One region of the Actinomadura formosensis genome, then DNA from elsewhere that is predicted to be linked to it. Evidence: predicted binding sites of a transcription regulator. Region 1 holds the regulator's gene; each other region holds the start of a gene.
The links. The regulator HrcA, encoded in region 1, represses chaperone genes, less so after heat shock. The targets are predictions, from matches to a motif close to TTGGCACTCTCNNNNNGAGAGTGCCAA.
Positions count from the first base shown of each region.

Region 1 (4,776 bases):
CTATGCGCTCATCGTCGAAGAGGGCACCCGCCTGGCCGCCCAAGTGAAACGCGGCGAACTCACGGCCCCCGACGACGACGCCATGGCCGACCGCTACCTCATCGCCGACGAGATGCTGGGCGCCCACGGCCTCCACTGGTACGAGATCTCCAATTGGGCGACCGACCCCACGGCCGCCTGCCGCCACAACATGCTCTATTGGACGGGTGCCGACTGGTGGGGTGTCGGCCCCGGTGCGCACAGCCACGTCGGCGGAACACGCTGGTGGAACGTCAAGCACCCCGCCGCCTACGCCGCCCGCCTCGCAGAGGGCACCACCCCTGCCTACGCCAGGGAGGTCCTCACCGGGGAGGACCGCCACATCGAACGCGTCATGCTCGAACTACGCCTGGCCCAGGGCTGCCCCACCACCCTCCTGGACGACAGGGCGGCCCGCACCGCGATAGCCGACGGCTTCCTGGAACCGGCTCCCTACGAACACGGCCGCGCCGTCCTGACCCTCCAGGGCCGTCTCCTGGCCGACGCCGTAACCCGCGCCCTCACCTAGGCCGTGGTCACGAAATCGATGAGTTCCTCCACCCGGCCCAGCAGGGCGGGTTCCAGGTCGGTGTAGGTGCTGACGGAGTTCAGGATGCGTTTCCAGGCGGCGCCCGTGTCGTCGCCCCAGCCGAGTTCGGCGATGACGCCCTCCTTCCAGGGGACGCCGCGCGGGATGCGGGGCCAGGCGCGGATGCCGACGGCCGCGGGCTTGACCGCTTCCCAGATGTCGATGAAGGGGTGGCCGGTGACCAGGACGTACGGGGACGACACCTGCGCGGCGATCCGGGACTCCTTGGAGCCGTCCACCAGGTGGTCGACGAGGACGCCGAGGCGGCGGTTCTCGTCCGGGGCGAACTCCTCGACGATGGCGGGCAGGTCGTCCACGCCTTCGAGGTACTCCACGACGATGCCCTCGACCCGCAGGTCGTGGCCCCAGATCTTCTCGACCAGCTCGGCGTCGTGGACGCCCTCCACATAGATGCGGCTCTCCTTCGCCACGCGGGCGCGCAGGCCCCGCACGGCGATCGAGCCGGACGCCGAGCGGGCCGGTCCCCTGGGCGAGGCCTGCGGGCGGACGAGCGTGACCGTCCTGCCGTCGATCAGGAAGCCCGACTTGGTCAGGGGGAAGACGCGGCGCTTGCCGAACCGGTCCTCCAGGGTGACGCCGAACTTGTCGCAGCCGACCACGGCACCGCAGAAACCGCTGTCGGGATCCTCCGCGACCAGCCCGGGTTCGGCCGGGATCTCCGGAATCTGGCCCTTGCGGGGCCTGCGCCAGTCGCCGGCCAGCACGTCGTTTCCGTAGTTGTCACTGCGCACGGGTCCGCACATTAACCCGGCGGGACGGCTGCGCGGGGTCGTCCCTCGTCCCTCGGCGTGGCGCCGGTGTCCGATGCGGATAGGATCGCGCAGCCGTGCGGGGAGTGCGGGGGCACTCCGATGAGGGGCTTCGGGGCCGTACAATTGGCACTCTAGAGTAAGGAGTGCCAGCGGTAGGGGTCGGGACGAAGGAGGTGACGCCGTGCTGGACGACCGGAAACTCGCGGTCCTGCGCGCCATCGTCGAGGACTACGTCTCCACCAACGAGCCGGTGGGCTCCAAGGCCCTGGCGGACCGGCACAATCTCGGGGTGTCGCCCGCGACGATCCGCAACGACATGGCGGTGCTGGAGGAGCAGGGCTACATCGCCCAGCCGCACACCAGTGCCGGGCGCGTCCCCACCGACAAGGGCTACCGGCTGTTCGTCGACAGGCTGTCCACGATCAAGCCGCTGTCGGTCGCCGAGCGCCGTGCGATCGAGACGTTCCTGTCCGGCGCCTACGACCTCGACGACGTCGTCGGCCGCACGGTGCGGCTGCTCGCGCAGCTCACCCGGCAGGTCGCCGTCGTGCAGTACCCGTCGCTGACCCGCTCGTCGGTGCGGCACGTCGAGCTGGTCCCGGTCGCCGAGGGACGGCTGCTGCTCGTCCTGATCACCGACACCGGGCGGGTGGAGCAGCGGGTCATCGAGACGCCCGGCAGCGTCTGCGAGGAATCGATCGGGCATCTGCGGGCGTTGCTCAACACATGCCTGGACGGGCTCGGCCTCGGCGATGTGCCGGCCGCCGTCGCCGACCTCCCCGAGAGGGTGGGGCCGGACGACCGGCCGGTTGCGGCCGCGGTGCTGTCCGTCCTGCTGGAGACGCTCGTCGAGAAGCACGAGGAGAAGATCGTTTTCGCCGGCGCGGCCAACCTCGCCGCCGTGGACTTCTCGCAGAGCCTGCGGGAGGTGCTGGTGGCGCTGGAGGAACAGGTGGTCCTCATGAGGCTGCTCGGCGAGACCGGGGACTCCTCTACAGTTACGGTGCGGATCGGCACCGAGAACCCCGATCTGGGGCTCCGATCGACCTCGGTCGTCGCCGCGGACTACGGGGTGGGCGACCTCACCTTGGCCCGGCTGGGAGTGCTCGGGCCTACACGCATGGATTACCCCAGCACGATGGGAGCGGTACGGGCAGTGGCACGCTACGTGGGACAGATCCTGGCGGGGTCGTAAGGTGGCGAACGACTACTACGCGACCCTGGGCGTCCGGCGCGACGCCAGCGCCGACGAGGTGAAGAAGGCCTACCGCCGGCTTGCGCGGGAACTCCACCCGGACGTCAACCCGGATCCGGAGACCCAGGAGAAGTTCAAGGAGATCACCCAGGCGTACGAGGTGCTCTCCGACCCCAAGAAGCGCGAGATGTACGACCTCGGCGCGGACCCGTTCGCCTCCGGGGCCGGCGCGGGCGCCGGCGGGTTCGGCGGTGCCGGGTTCCCGTTCAGCGACATCATGGACGCCTTCTTCGGGACGGCGACATCCCGCGGCCCCCGGTCGCGGGCGCGGCGCGGCCGGAACGCGACGCTGCGGGTCGAGCTCGACCTGAGCGAGACGGCGTTCGGCACGACCCGCGAGCTGTCCATCGACACCGCGGTCGCCTGCGCCACCTGCGAGGGGTCGGGCTGCGCGCCCGGCACCCACCCGGAGACGTGCGAGACGTGCCACGGGCGCGGCGAGGTGCAGCAGGTGCAGCGCTCGTTCCTCGGTCAGGTCATGACGGCGCGGCCGTGCCCGGCGTGCGGCGGGTTCGGCTCGGTGATCCGCAACCCGTGCACCGAGTGCTCCGGCGACGGCCGGGTCCGCACCCGGCGGACCGTCAAGGTCAAGATCCCGGCCGGGGTGGAGAACGGCATCCACATCCAGCTCGCCGGCGAGGGCGAGGTCGGGCCGGGCGGCGGCCCGCCCGGCGACCTGTTCCTGGAGATCGTGGAGAAGCCGCACGCGATCTTCGAGCGGGAGGGCGACGACCTGCACTGCACGGTCGAGATCCCGATGACCGCGGCGGCACTCGGCACCAGCGTCACGATCGAGACGCTGGACGCGGCCGAGGCCGTCGACATCAAGCCCGGCACGCAGTCGGGGCAGGTCATCACGCTCTACAACCGGGGCGTCCGGCACCTCAACGAGAGCGGTCGCGGCGACCTGATGATCCACGTGAACGTGGAGACGCCGACCCGGCTGGACGAGGAGCAGGAGGAGCTGCTGCGCCGTCTCGCGGCGCTGCGCGGCGAGGAGCGTCCGCCCGGTAAGTTCGCCCCCGGGCAGCGGGGCGTGTTCTCCCGCCTCAAGGACGTGTTCAACCAGCACTGAAGCGCCGTGGCGGCGGCCTACCAGGAGGGCCGCCGCGGCGAGCATGGTGACCAGGGAGGACGCCCATGAGCCCGCCGGTGTTCCTCGCCGCGACGGACGCGCTGGAACGCGGTTCCGTCGTTCTGGACGGGCCCGAGGGGCGGCACGCCGCGGCCGTGCGGCGGCTGCGGCCCGGGGAGCGCGTCGATCTGACCGACGGCGCGGGCCTGCTGGCCGAGTGCGTCGTCACCGCCGTCGACCGCGCGTCCCTCACGCTGGATGTGCTGGACCGGCACCGTCAGCCCCCGCCGTCGCCGCGTCTCGTGGTCGTCCAGGCCCTCCCGAAGGGCGACCGGGGTGAGCTGGCCGTCGAGACGATGACCGAGGCCGGCGTGGACGAGATCGTCCCGTGGGCGGCGGAGCGCTGCATCACCCGATGGCGCCCGGACCGCCGTGCGAAGGCACTCGGACGCTGGCGTGCGACCGCGCGGGAGGCGGGAAAACAGGCGCGGCGCAGCCGGCTGCCCGAAGTAGCGGACCTCGCGTCCACCGAGGACATCGCCGGAAGGGTCTCCGCCGCGTCCCTGGCCCTGATCCTGCACGAGGAGGCGGAGTCGCCGCTGAGCACGGTGAAGCCGCCCGCGGAGGGCGACATCGTCCTCGTCGTCGGTCCCGAGGGCGGGATCAGCGAAGCCGAACTGGAGCGGTTCTCGGCGGCCGGCGGGCGCCCCACCAGGCTCGGCCCGACCGTCCTGCGCACGTCGACGGCCGGGGTGGCGGCGGTGAGCGTGCTGCTGGCCGCCACCGGCCGCTGGTAGCCGCCGCGCGTCAGGGCACGGCCCCGGCGTCAGGGAGTGGTCGCGGCGCCCTGCTCGCCCGGGTTCACGGGGGCGCTCGTCGGCGTCTGCGTCGGCTGATCGGTGGGCTGCGGCGTCGTCGGCGGCGTGGTGGGCTCGGTCGGCGTCGTCGGCGTGCTGGGCCGGGCGGTCGGCGTCTCGCTCGGGCACGGCTTGGTCGTGGGCGACGGCGTGGCGGCGGTGCTGGGCGAGGCGGAGGCGGTGCCCGACGCCGGCGGCGGGATGCGGCA
Region 1 covers NZ_CP192011.1:2,471,564-2,476,339, forward strand. The annotation lists gene hemW (radical SAM family heme chaperone HemW) at 1-547, shown strand, start outside; gene ACQP1N_RS11700 (DUF3097 domain-containing protein) at 544-1,359, opposite strand; gene hrcA (heat-inducible transcriptional repressor HrcA) at 1,562-2,575, shown strand; gene dnaJ (molecular chaperone DnaJ) at 2,577-3,710, shown strand; gene ACQP1N_RS11715 (16S rRNA (uracil(1498)-N(3))-methyltransferase) at 3,776-4,507, shown strand; gene ACQP1N_RS11720 (hypothetical protein) at 4,537-4,776, opposite strand, start outside.

Region 2 (4,776 bases), 1.2 Mb from region 1:
GAAGTGAGTGCGTGGAGGTGGGCCGTTTCCGCCACACGGTCGCCCTCCGCGACTCCAAGAACCCCGACGGCCCCAAGTTGGTCATCACACCTGACCACTTCGCAGCCCTGGTGGCCGACCTGAAACGCTAATCCACGCGGCCCCAGCCCTGTGGGAGGGGCAGGGCGCGGGAGATTGCGGTGCCGGTGCCCGGCTGGTGGCCGGGCACCGGCACCCGTCACGTCAGGCCGGTGATGTGGCGGCTTGGCCGAGGTGGCGGGCGAAGAATCGGACCGCGCTGTCGGCCTCGAATCTGGGCAGTTCCATGTGTGCGCCCACGTTGGCGTGCAGCGTCTTCTCCTTCGAGGCGAAGGCGTCGAACAACGCCAGGCCGGACGGGCGCGGGATGTGCTCGTCGTCCCACTGGAGCGCGAACTCGATCGGAATGGTGGTCTGCTTCGCCGCCTCGGCCAGGGAGGCGTGCCCGAACAGGCCGAAGTTGAAGGGCGTCCAGGGTCGCCCGCCATTCCGGCACGGCGCGCTCCGCCAGATGGGTGTTGTACCGGACGATGATCGGGCCTTCCGGCTCGCCGGCCGCCCTCGCCCGGTACAGCGCGGCGATCTCCCGCTCGTCCTGCGCCGTGCGCGGACGGTCGCCGTGACCGGGCGCGTCGATGGCGGCGACGTGGAAACCGCAGCCGGTCACGAGGAGGTGCGCGCGGCCCGCCATCGCCGGGGCCTTCTTGTGCGTGCCGCCGCCGTGGCCCATCAGCACCAGCGGTGCGCGGTCGAGACCGGATTCGGGCGACCACAGCACGCCGGGAACCTCGCCCACGGTGAAGTCGCGTTCGCGGACACCGTTCGACGATGTCTCCGCAGTGAAATGCATGGGGGTGCGCCTTTCGGGATTGCCTTGGTGTCGAGGCGCTCCCGGCGACACCTACGTCAGTCGCCCGACCGTGCGGGAGAGAGAGGAGCACCCACGTCGATACAGCGTTCACGGGTCTCACCTCCTCGATCGGTTTCACGGCTTACGCAAACTACCGGCGGACGTCATCTCGCCCAACCGTTTTCCACCGACTACCTGTGGCTCCGGCCATGCCGACCGGACGCGATCCCTCCCGCCGGTGGTGCTTCGGTGGCGCCTTTCGTCCGGGAACGGCAAAAGGGGCGGTCCCCGGGGACCGCCCCTCTCAGTTGCACGAGGTCGTGCGTGCCGTGGACCTGATCAGAAGTCCATGCCGCCGGCGTCGGGCATGCCGCCCGCCGGGGCCGCGTTCTTCTCGGGCTTCTCGGCGATGACGGCCTCGGTGGTCAGGAACAGCGCGGCGATCGACGAAGCGTTCTGCAGCGCGGACCGGGTCACCTTGGCCGGGTCGAGGATGCCCGACTCGAACATGTTGACGTACTCGCCGGTCGCGGCGTTCAGGCCCTCACCCGGCGTCAGGTTGCGGACCCGCTCCACCACGACGCCGCCCTCAAGGCCGGCGTTCACGGCGATCTGCTTCAGCGGCTCCTCCAGAGCGCGCTTGACGATGTTGGCACCGGTGGCCTCGTCGCCGCTCAGCTCCAGCTTGTCGAACGCCTTGGCGCCGGCCTGCAGCAGCGCCACGCCACCGCCGGGGACGATGCCCTCCTCGACCGCGGCCTTGGCGTTGCGGACGGCGTCCTCGATGCGGTGCTTGCGCTCCTTGAGCTCGACCTCCGTCGCGGCGCCGGCCTTGATGACCGCGACACCGCCCGCGAGCTTGGCCAGGCGCTCCTGGAGCTTCTCGCGGTCGTAGTCGGAGTCGGTGTTGTCGATCTCGGTGCGGATCTGGTTGACCCGGCCCGCGATCTCGTTGGCGTCACCGGCGCCGTCCACGATGGTGGTCTCGTCCTTGGTGATGACGACCTTGCGGGCGCGGCCCAGCATGTCGAGCGTGGTGTTCTCCAGCTTGAGACCCACGTCCTCGCTGATGACCTGGCCGCCGGTCAGCGTGGCGATGTCGCCCAGCATGGCCTTGCGGCGGTCGCCGAAGCCCGGGGCCTTCACGGCCACGGACTTGAAGATCCCGCGGATCTTGTTGACGACCAGGGTGGCCAGGGCCTCGCCCTCGACGTCCTCCGCGATGATCAGCAGCGGCTTGCCGGACTGCATGACGCCCTCGAGGACGGGCAGCAGGTCCTTGTTGGCCGACGCCTTGCCCTGAACGATCAGGATGTACGGGTCTTCGAGGACCGCTTCCATCCGCTCGGGGTCGGTCACGAAGTAGTGCGAGATGTAGCCCTTGTCGAAGCGCATCCCCTCGGTGAGTTCGAGCTCCAGACCGAAGGTCTGGCTCTCCTCGACCGTGATGACGCCTTCCTTGCCGACCTTGTCCATCGCCTCGGCGATCATCTCGCCGATCTGCGGGTCGCCCGCGGAGATGGACGCCGTCGAGGCGATCTGCTCCTTGGTCTCCACGTCCTTGGCGAGCTTGGACAGCTCCTCGCTGACGCGCTCGACCGCGGCCTCGATGCCCCGCTTCAGCGACATCGGGTTCGCGCCCGCCGCCACGTTCCGCAGGCCCTCGCGCACCAGCGCCTGGGCCAGCACGGTGGCGGTGGTGGTGCCGTCACCCGCGACGTCGTCGGTCTTCTTGGCGACCTCCTTGACGAGCTCCGCGCCGATCTTCTCCCACGGGTCCTCGAGCTCGATCTCCTTGGCGATCGACACACCGTCGTTGGTGATCGTGGGGGCGCCCCACTTCTTCTCCAGCACGACGTTGCGGCCCTTGGGACCAAGGGTCACTTTTACGGCATCTGCCAGCTGGTTCATGCCGCGCTCAAGACCGCGACGGGCCTCCTCGTCGAACGCGATCATCTTTGCAGCCATAGGCTCCAGTCCTCCCGGAACAAGGTGGCTTAGACGGATCGAGCCGACGCCCGCGACGGACGGCCCCCGCCGACGGCTGCCATTCCGCCGCCGGACTGAGGCCTCATCGCCCCGACCCAGACTGTGAAGCTGTCACTCTCCACAGTAGAGTGCCAACTGCTTTTTAGCACTCTACCCTGTCGAGTGCAAGCGCCACATCCTGAGCGGGGGAAGGTTCATCTACCTGCCCAGCCCCGTCCCCACCTGCGACGGAACCCCCTCCGGAAGCCTCTCGGGTGTGTCGCCGTGATCCGCTGTGCGTGGTCGTCCGCCGTGGTGGGCATGGCGTTCACAATGCCGGTGGAATGAGCGGCCACCGGACGACCACGCCCGCGCCGCACATCGCGACACACTGCCGCCCCGACCCAACTGGCCGCCACGGGGCCGTGCGCCTCCGCTCAGTCACCAGTGATCATCCATAGCTGCCAGCCTGCTGCGGAAGCGACGAGCATCCTGCCGAGGGGACCGCATGCCGGGCGTCTACGGGTTGGTGCGCGGAGCAATCGTGGAACGGACGGCCCCGGTGTCGCCGAGTGGGGCCGTCCGTTCACTCGTCAGGTGGAGGCCAGGCTGCGGGTCCCGGGCATGGGAAGGTAGCGGACCGCTGGCAACCGAGATGTGGCGGGCCCGTGCGGCATGGCAGGCGGTGTCCGGCGCCAGCGGCTGCCCGTTCGGGCGGCGGGGACTTTCAGGGGGCTATGGGGTAGGTGAGGGTGACCGTTACGGATGCCTGGGCCGTGCCGCCCATGACGATCAGGTTGCCCTGGGCGCCGATGGTGATGCCGAACTGCACGGACAGTGATTCCGGCTTCATGGCCTGCCGGGCCAGTTCACCGACCGCCGGGGCGAACTTGGCCGCCATCGCGTGGATCGTCTCGTGGACGCGGTCCACCGCCTCGGCGGCCTTCTCCCCGGCGACCCTGGCCAGTGCGGAGGAGGTCGGCTCGGATCCGGGCATGCGCTGGGTGGCGATATAGACGTCGACGCCCTCGATGGTGGCGGGGACGAGATCCTGATTCTGGTAGTTCAAGTGTTCTCCCATTTCGATGGGACGGCGATCGTTCGATGCACGCGGTGGACTCGAGCCGGGACGGACGCGGCCCTCGGAGCGGTTCAGCCCTGCTTCAGTCCGTGCTCAGCCGGTAGATGCCACGGATCGCGAGGCCCCCCTCCGGGTACTGGTAGTAGCCCGCGTCCTTCGGCTTCTGGTTCGCGCTGATGAGATGACGGAGTACGAACCCGCCTATCTTGAGCGCCCTGCCGACCGGGGTGGCACCGATGAGGGACCAGAGCACGTAGAGGTCTCGGGCACCGTGGAGGAGGTCCTTGAAGGGCTCCACGCTCGGATCGGCGTGCTTGAGGACGTAGCCGACCTTCTGGCCCGTGCCGTCCGACAAGAAGAGGGACAGGATGATCCCGGTGTCGCGGTGGATGTAGGCGTCGCCGGCGTCGACGTGGAGATCCCGCATGCTGCCATCGTGCAAAACGGCCGGCATCGTCAAGGGGAATGCGTTGGAGGAGGACACGCGGTCGATCCACTGATCGTGTTCGGGGTCGTATCCGTGTTCGCGGTCGTATCCGTCGGTCATCGTGCACGCCTTTCGAGAGGTCACCTGGGAAGATCGTCGTAATGGCCGGATGCTCGACCCGGTCGATAGGTGCGTCCTGTGCACCGCACCGATCGGGCCGAGCGATCAGAACAGGTAGTCTCTGATGAAACGGGCTACGGATTTGGCGACGGCGGTCCCCATATTCTCCGCGATCTCTTCCAGCCCGTCCGGCGGGCCGGGTGCATCCATCGCGTCGGGCGCGCCGCCGCCTCCGGGCGTCTTGTCCACCACCGAGGGCTTTTCGAGCGTGGAACTATTGGCCGGGACGTGGAGGGTCGCTTCCCGGACCGC
Region 2 covers NZ_CP192011.1:1,225,900-1,230,675, reverse strand. The annotation lists gene ACQP1N_RS05815 (DUF397 domain-containing protein) at 1-131, shown strand, start outside; gene ACQP1N_RS05810 (hypothetical protein) at 218-868, opposite strand; gene groL (chaperonin GroEL) at 1,208-2,836, opposite strand; gene ACQP1N_RS05800 (CU044_2847 family protein) at 3,564-3,905, opposite strand; gene ACQP1N_RS05795 (hypothetical protein) at 4,000-4,464, opposite strand; gene ACQP1N_RS05790 (S1 family peptidase) at 4,570-4,776, opposite strand, start outside.
Region 2: the regulator HrcA is predicted to act here: its motif matches at 2,966-2,992, upstream of groL (chaperonin GroEL).

Region 3 (4,776 bases), 3.4 Mb from region 1:
CCGGACGACCATGGGGCGCACCTCGGCGATGAGGACCTCGATCGCGCTCGGGTCGCCCTGCACGGCGAGGTTCGCCAGTTCCCTGAGATCGCCGTCGGCACTGTCCGCCGCGCGCCGGGCCCGCGCCCCGCGGCCGGGGTCGCGGGGCTGTGGAGGGGCGGGCCCTCCCGAGGGTTCGGCAGCGCGCGCGGTCATGGTCCCGGCGTAGCATCCCTCGGTCACGTCAAGCATGATGCCCAGCACCGCCGGTCATGTCTGCCCCGTCCTTTACAACGGAATGGTCACAGTGCTGGAACGAACCTGGGGTTATTACTCCACGCGTTCATCTGACTGCCCGGCGTTACCGAATCTTAAATGGCCCATTAGGTGACGAACACCCCATTAGCCGACATAAAGGCAAGACCCCCGGCCCGGGACGGGACGGGGGTCTGCCGACGCGCTCCGGACGGGACGGACCCGTCCGGAAGGCGATCAGTGGCCGTGACCGTGGCCGTGGCCGTGACCGCCGCCGGCGGCCTCCTCGGCCTCCTCCGGCTTGTCGACCACGAGCACCTCGGTGGTGAGCAGCATGCCCGCGATCGAGGCGGCGTTGGTGACCGCCGAGCGGGTGACCTTCACCGGGTCGATGACGCCCTGGGCGACCAGGTCGCCGTACTCGCCGGTGGCGGCGTTGTAGCCGTGCCCGGCCTTCAGCTCCTGCACCTTGGAGACGACGACGTAGCCCTCCTGGCCGGCGTTCTCGGAGATCCAGCGCAGCGGCTCGCTGAGCGCACGGCGGACGGCCTCGGCGCCGGTGGCCTCGTCGCCGGACAGGCCGAGCGCGTCGAAGCCCTCCTTGGCGACGTGGACCAGCGCGCTGCCGCCGCCGGACACGATGCCCTCCTCGATCGCCGCGCGGGTCGCCGAGATGGCGTCCTCCAGGCGGTGCTTCTTCTCCTTCAGCTCCACCTCGGTGGCGGCGCCGACACGCAGCACGCAGACCCCGCCGGCCAGCTTGGCCAGGCGCTCCTGGAGCTTCTCGCGGTCCCAGTCGGAGTCGCTGTTCTCGATCTCGACCTTGATCTGGTTGATCCGCGCGCTCACGTCCTCCGCGGAGCCCTCACCATCGACGATGGTGGTGTTGTCCTTGGTGACGGTGATCCGGCGGGCGCGGCCGAGGTCCTCCAGCCCGATGGAGTCGAGCTTGAGGCCGATGGCCTCGCTGACGACCTGGCCGCCGGTCAGGGTGGCCATGTCGCCCAGCATCGCCTTGCGGCGGTCGCCGAAGCCCGGCGCCTTCACCGCGACGGACGTGAACGTGCCGCGGATCTTGTTGGCGACCAGCAGCGCCAGGGCCTCGCCCTCGACGTCCTCGGCCACCACGAGCAGCGGCTTCTTGGTCTGCGCGACCTTCTCGGCCAGCGGCAGGAACTCCTGCACGTTGGAGATCTTGCCGTCCACGATGAGCACGTAGGCGTCCTCCAGGACGGCCTCCATGCGCTCGGGGTCGGTCACCATGTGCGGCGACAGGTAGCCCTTGTCGAACTGGAGGCCCTCGGTGAACTCCAGCTCCAGGCCCATGGTGTGGGCCTCCTCGACGGTGATGACACCGTCCTTGCCGACCTTCTCGAACGCCTCGGCGATCAGCTCGCCGATCTGCGGGTCCTGCGCGGAGATGGTCGCGACGTGCGCGATCTCGCCCTTCTCCTCGACCTCGCGGGCCGACTTGAGGAGCCGGTCGGACACGTACTGGGCGGCCGCGTCGATACCGCGCTTGAGCGCGAGCGGCGACGCGCCGGCCGCCACGTTGCGGGTGCCCTCCCGGACCATCGCCTGCGCCAGGACGGTCGCCGTGGTGGTGCCGTCGCCCGCGATGTCGTTGGTCTTGGTCGCCACCTCCTTGGCGAGCTGGGCCCCGAGGTTCTCGTAGGGGTCCTCCAGCTCGACCTCGCGGGCGATGGTGACGCCGTCGTTGGTGATCGTCGGCGCCCCGAACTTCTTGTCGATGACGACGTTGCGGCCGCGCGGGCCGATCGTCACCTTGACGGCGTCCGCGAGAGCGTTGACGCCGCGCTCAAGAGCCCGGCGAGCGTCCTCATCGAACTCCAGGATCTTCGCCATGCGGATACTCCTCTCCACGCGATCCGCCCCGGCGGGCCCGCCGAAGGCGGCGCCGACCGGGGCGGGTGCATCACGTTCTCGGTGATTACTTCTCGATGACCGCGAGCACGTCGCGGGCGGAGAGAACGAGGTACTCCTCGTTGTTGTACTTGACCTCGGTGCCGCCGTACTTGCTGTAAAGCACGACCTCGCCGACCTTCACGTCGACCGGGATACGCTCGCCCTTGTCGTCGACACGACCCGGGCCAACGGCAAGGACGGTGCCCTCCTGGGGCTTCTCCTTGGCCGTGTCCGGAATCACCAGACCCGACGCGGTGGTGGTCTCGGCCTCAAGCGGCTGGACGACGATGCGGTCCTCAAGCGGCTTGAGAGCAACCTTGGTGGCGGTCGTCACGATCTGACCTCCCCTTCGATTGGTCCTCGGCCGGCCATGGATGACCGGCCAGCACATGTGGCAGAAGAGGCGACCCTGGACCGGCCTGTCGTCGCGGGTGCCAGACCGACCTTGTCGCTTGTTGGCACTCTCAGTACGAGAGTGCCAGTCATGGAGACTATTCCGTGCCCGGGAGCCCGTCAACACGGACACGGAGGAGCCCGGCGGTGTTCACCGGCGGCTAACTTCTCTTTGTGGACATCGCGTCGTTCCGGGCTCTGCTCGCCCCCTCCGGCCAGGCGGTCCTCAGCGAGGCATCCGCCGCGGACCTGAGCGAGGACGGTCTGCTCGGCACGGCGACGCGGCTGCGCGAACGGCACGATCCCGCGCTCGTCGCGGCGGCGCTCACGCAGGTGCGGTTGCGGGAGCGGGCGCGGGCCAAGTTCGGCGCGGACGCCGGCCGCATGTACTTCACGCAGGCGGGGCTTGAGCAGGCGACCCGGGCGAGTGTGGCGGCGCATCGTGCCCGGCGGTTCGCTGCTCGCCTGGACGGCGCGCGTGTGCTGGAACTGGGATGCGGGATAGGAGCGGATCTCCTCGCACGCGGGCGCGCGGGCCTTGCCGGGGAGGGTGTGGAACTCGACCCGCTGACGGCTGAGGTGGCGCGGGCGAACGTGGCCGTTTTCGGACTGGACGCCCCTGTGCGCGTGGGGGACGCGACCAAGGTCTCTTTGGACGGGGCCGCCCTGGACGAGTTCGACGCGCTGTTCGCCGACCCTGGACGCCGTACTGCCCGGGGCAGGGTCTTCGATCCCCGCTCCTACGAGCCGCCGCTTGATGCCGTCCTGGACATGGCCGCGAAGGTGCCTGCGGCGTGCGTGAAGGTGGCGCCGGGCATTCCGCATGAGGCCGTGCCGGACAGCGCGGAGGCCGAGTGGATCTCGGTCCACGGTGACGTTAAGGAGGCGGCCCTCTGGCTGGGTGAGCTCGCAGGGGACGTGGAGCGCCGGGCCACCCTGCTCTCATCCGACATCGATCCGGAGGTCTCGACGCTGACCCCGCAGGGCTTGGACGACCCGGATGTGCGCGCGTGGGGGCGTTACCTGTACGAGCCCGATGGAGCGGTGATCCGCGCCCATCTGGTGGGTGAGGTCGCCCAGTTGGTGGACGGCGGGCTAGCGGACCCGCACATCGCCTACATCACGTCCGACCGGCTGCGTCCGACACCGTTCGCGACCGCCTACGAGGTCGAGGACGTGATGCCGTTCTCCGTGAAGCGCCTGCGCGCGGAGCTGCGGCGCCGCGGGATCGGCGTGCTGACCGTCAAGAAGCGCGGCTCGGCCGTGGACGTCGACCGGCTGCGCCGCGACCTCGGCTTCGGCGGACGCAAGGCGGGCCGGGGCGCGCAGGAGCTCACCCTGGTCGTGACCCGTGTCGGACGCGACCCGGTCGCGCTCCTCACCCGTCCGGTCCCGGGCCGGTGACCCGCCCGGCACCGCGGCCGGTCATGACCCTTTCCGAAGATCTTACGCCCGGCCGAAAACACCAAGGCGGGTTCATCGGAATGCCGTCCGAAAGCGACGCACGGCGCCACGGCCCGGCCGACACGTGCCGGCCACCCGTATTCGCCACCGGTTCGGGAGCCGCTGATTTCGGGCGTGATGCGCGGACACGTCCCCCACCGTCCGCACCACCCCGTCACCATGATCACCCCGATGGCCGCGAAGCGGGAGAACAACCTGTACCCGGCCGTTTCTCTCTATTCACCCCAGCCGGATAAGAGGCACATTCCACAGAACTCACATTCTTCTCTGCCCCTCGTTTTCAGCGGCGCTCCGTGTGCGCACTACAGTGGCCATCTCAGCGATTCATCTGCCGTGCATCATTTCGTCGCGCCGGCACACGAAGGAGCATTGGGTGGAAACGAGGCACAACTTCCCGTGGACCGGGGATCGACCGATCTCGGCGAGATGTCCGAGCGGATCGGCCGGCTCCCCGGCACGCCGGAGATCGCCGAGCCGCACCGCCCGCTGACCCGAACCGCGCGGCGTCCGATGCGGGCCCCGCCCGGTCCACTCGGATGCCCAACGGAATCCGTGGCATTTGTCCGGTCAACCGCCGCGACGACCGAAGCCGCACCGACCAACCATCCCGATGACGTGCAGTTTGTCACGATACGTCCTCGGAAAATCACTCCCAACACCCTTCGGAATCCGTTTTCATGGATCAGGTGACTCACACACCGGCCCCCTGCCTGCCGACCGGCGCCCCACCCGGCCCCACCACTTTGCGCTGGGTCGAGA
Region 3 covers NZ_CP192011.1:6,386,668-6,391,443, forward strand. The annotation lists gene ACQP1N_RS29960 (sigma-70 family RNA polymerase sigma factor) at 1-195, opposite strand, end outside; gene groL (chaperonin GroEL) at 472-2,100, opposite strand; gene groES (co-chaperone GroES) at 2,186-2,494, opposite strand; gene ACQP1N_RS29975 (THUMP-like domain-containing protein) at 2,728-3,957, shown strand; gene ACQP1N_RS29980 (hypothetical protein) at 4,177-4,707, shown strand; gene ACQP1N_RS29985 (aminoglycoside phosphotransferase family protein) at 4,695-4,776, shown strand, end outside.
Region 3: the regulator HrcA is predicted to act here: its motif matches at 2,616-2,642, upstream of groES (co-chaperone GroES).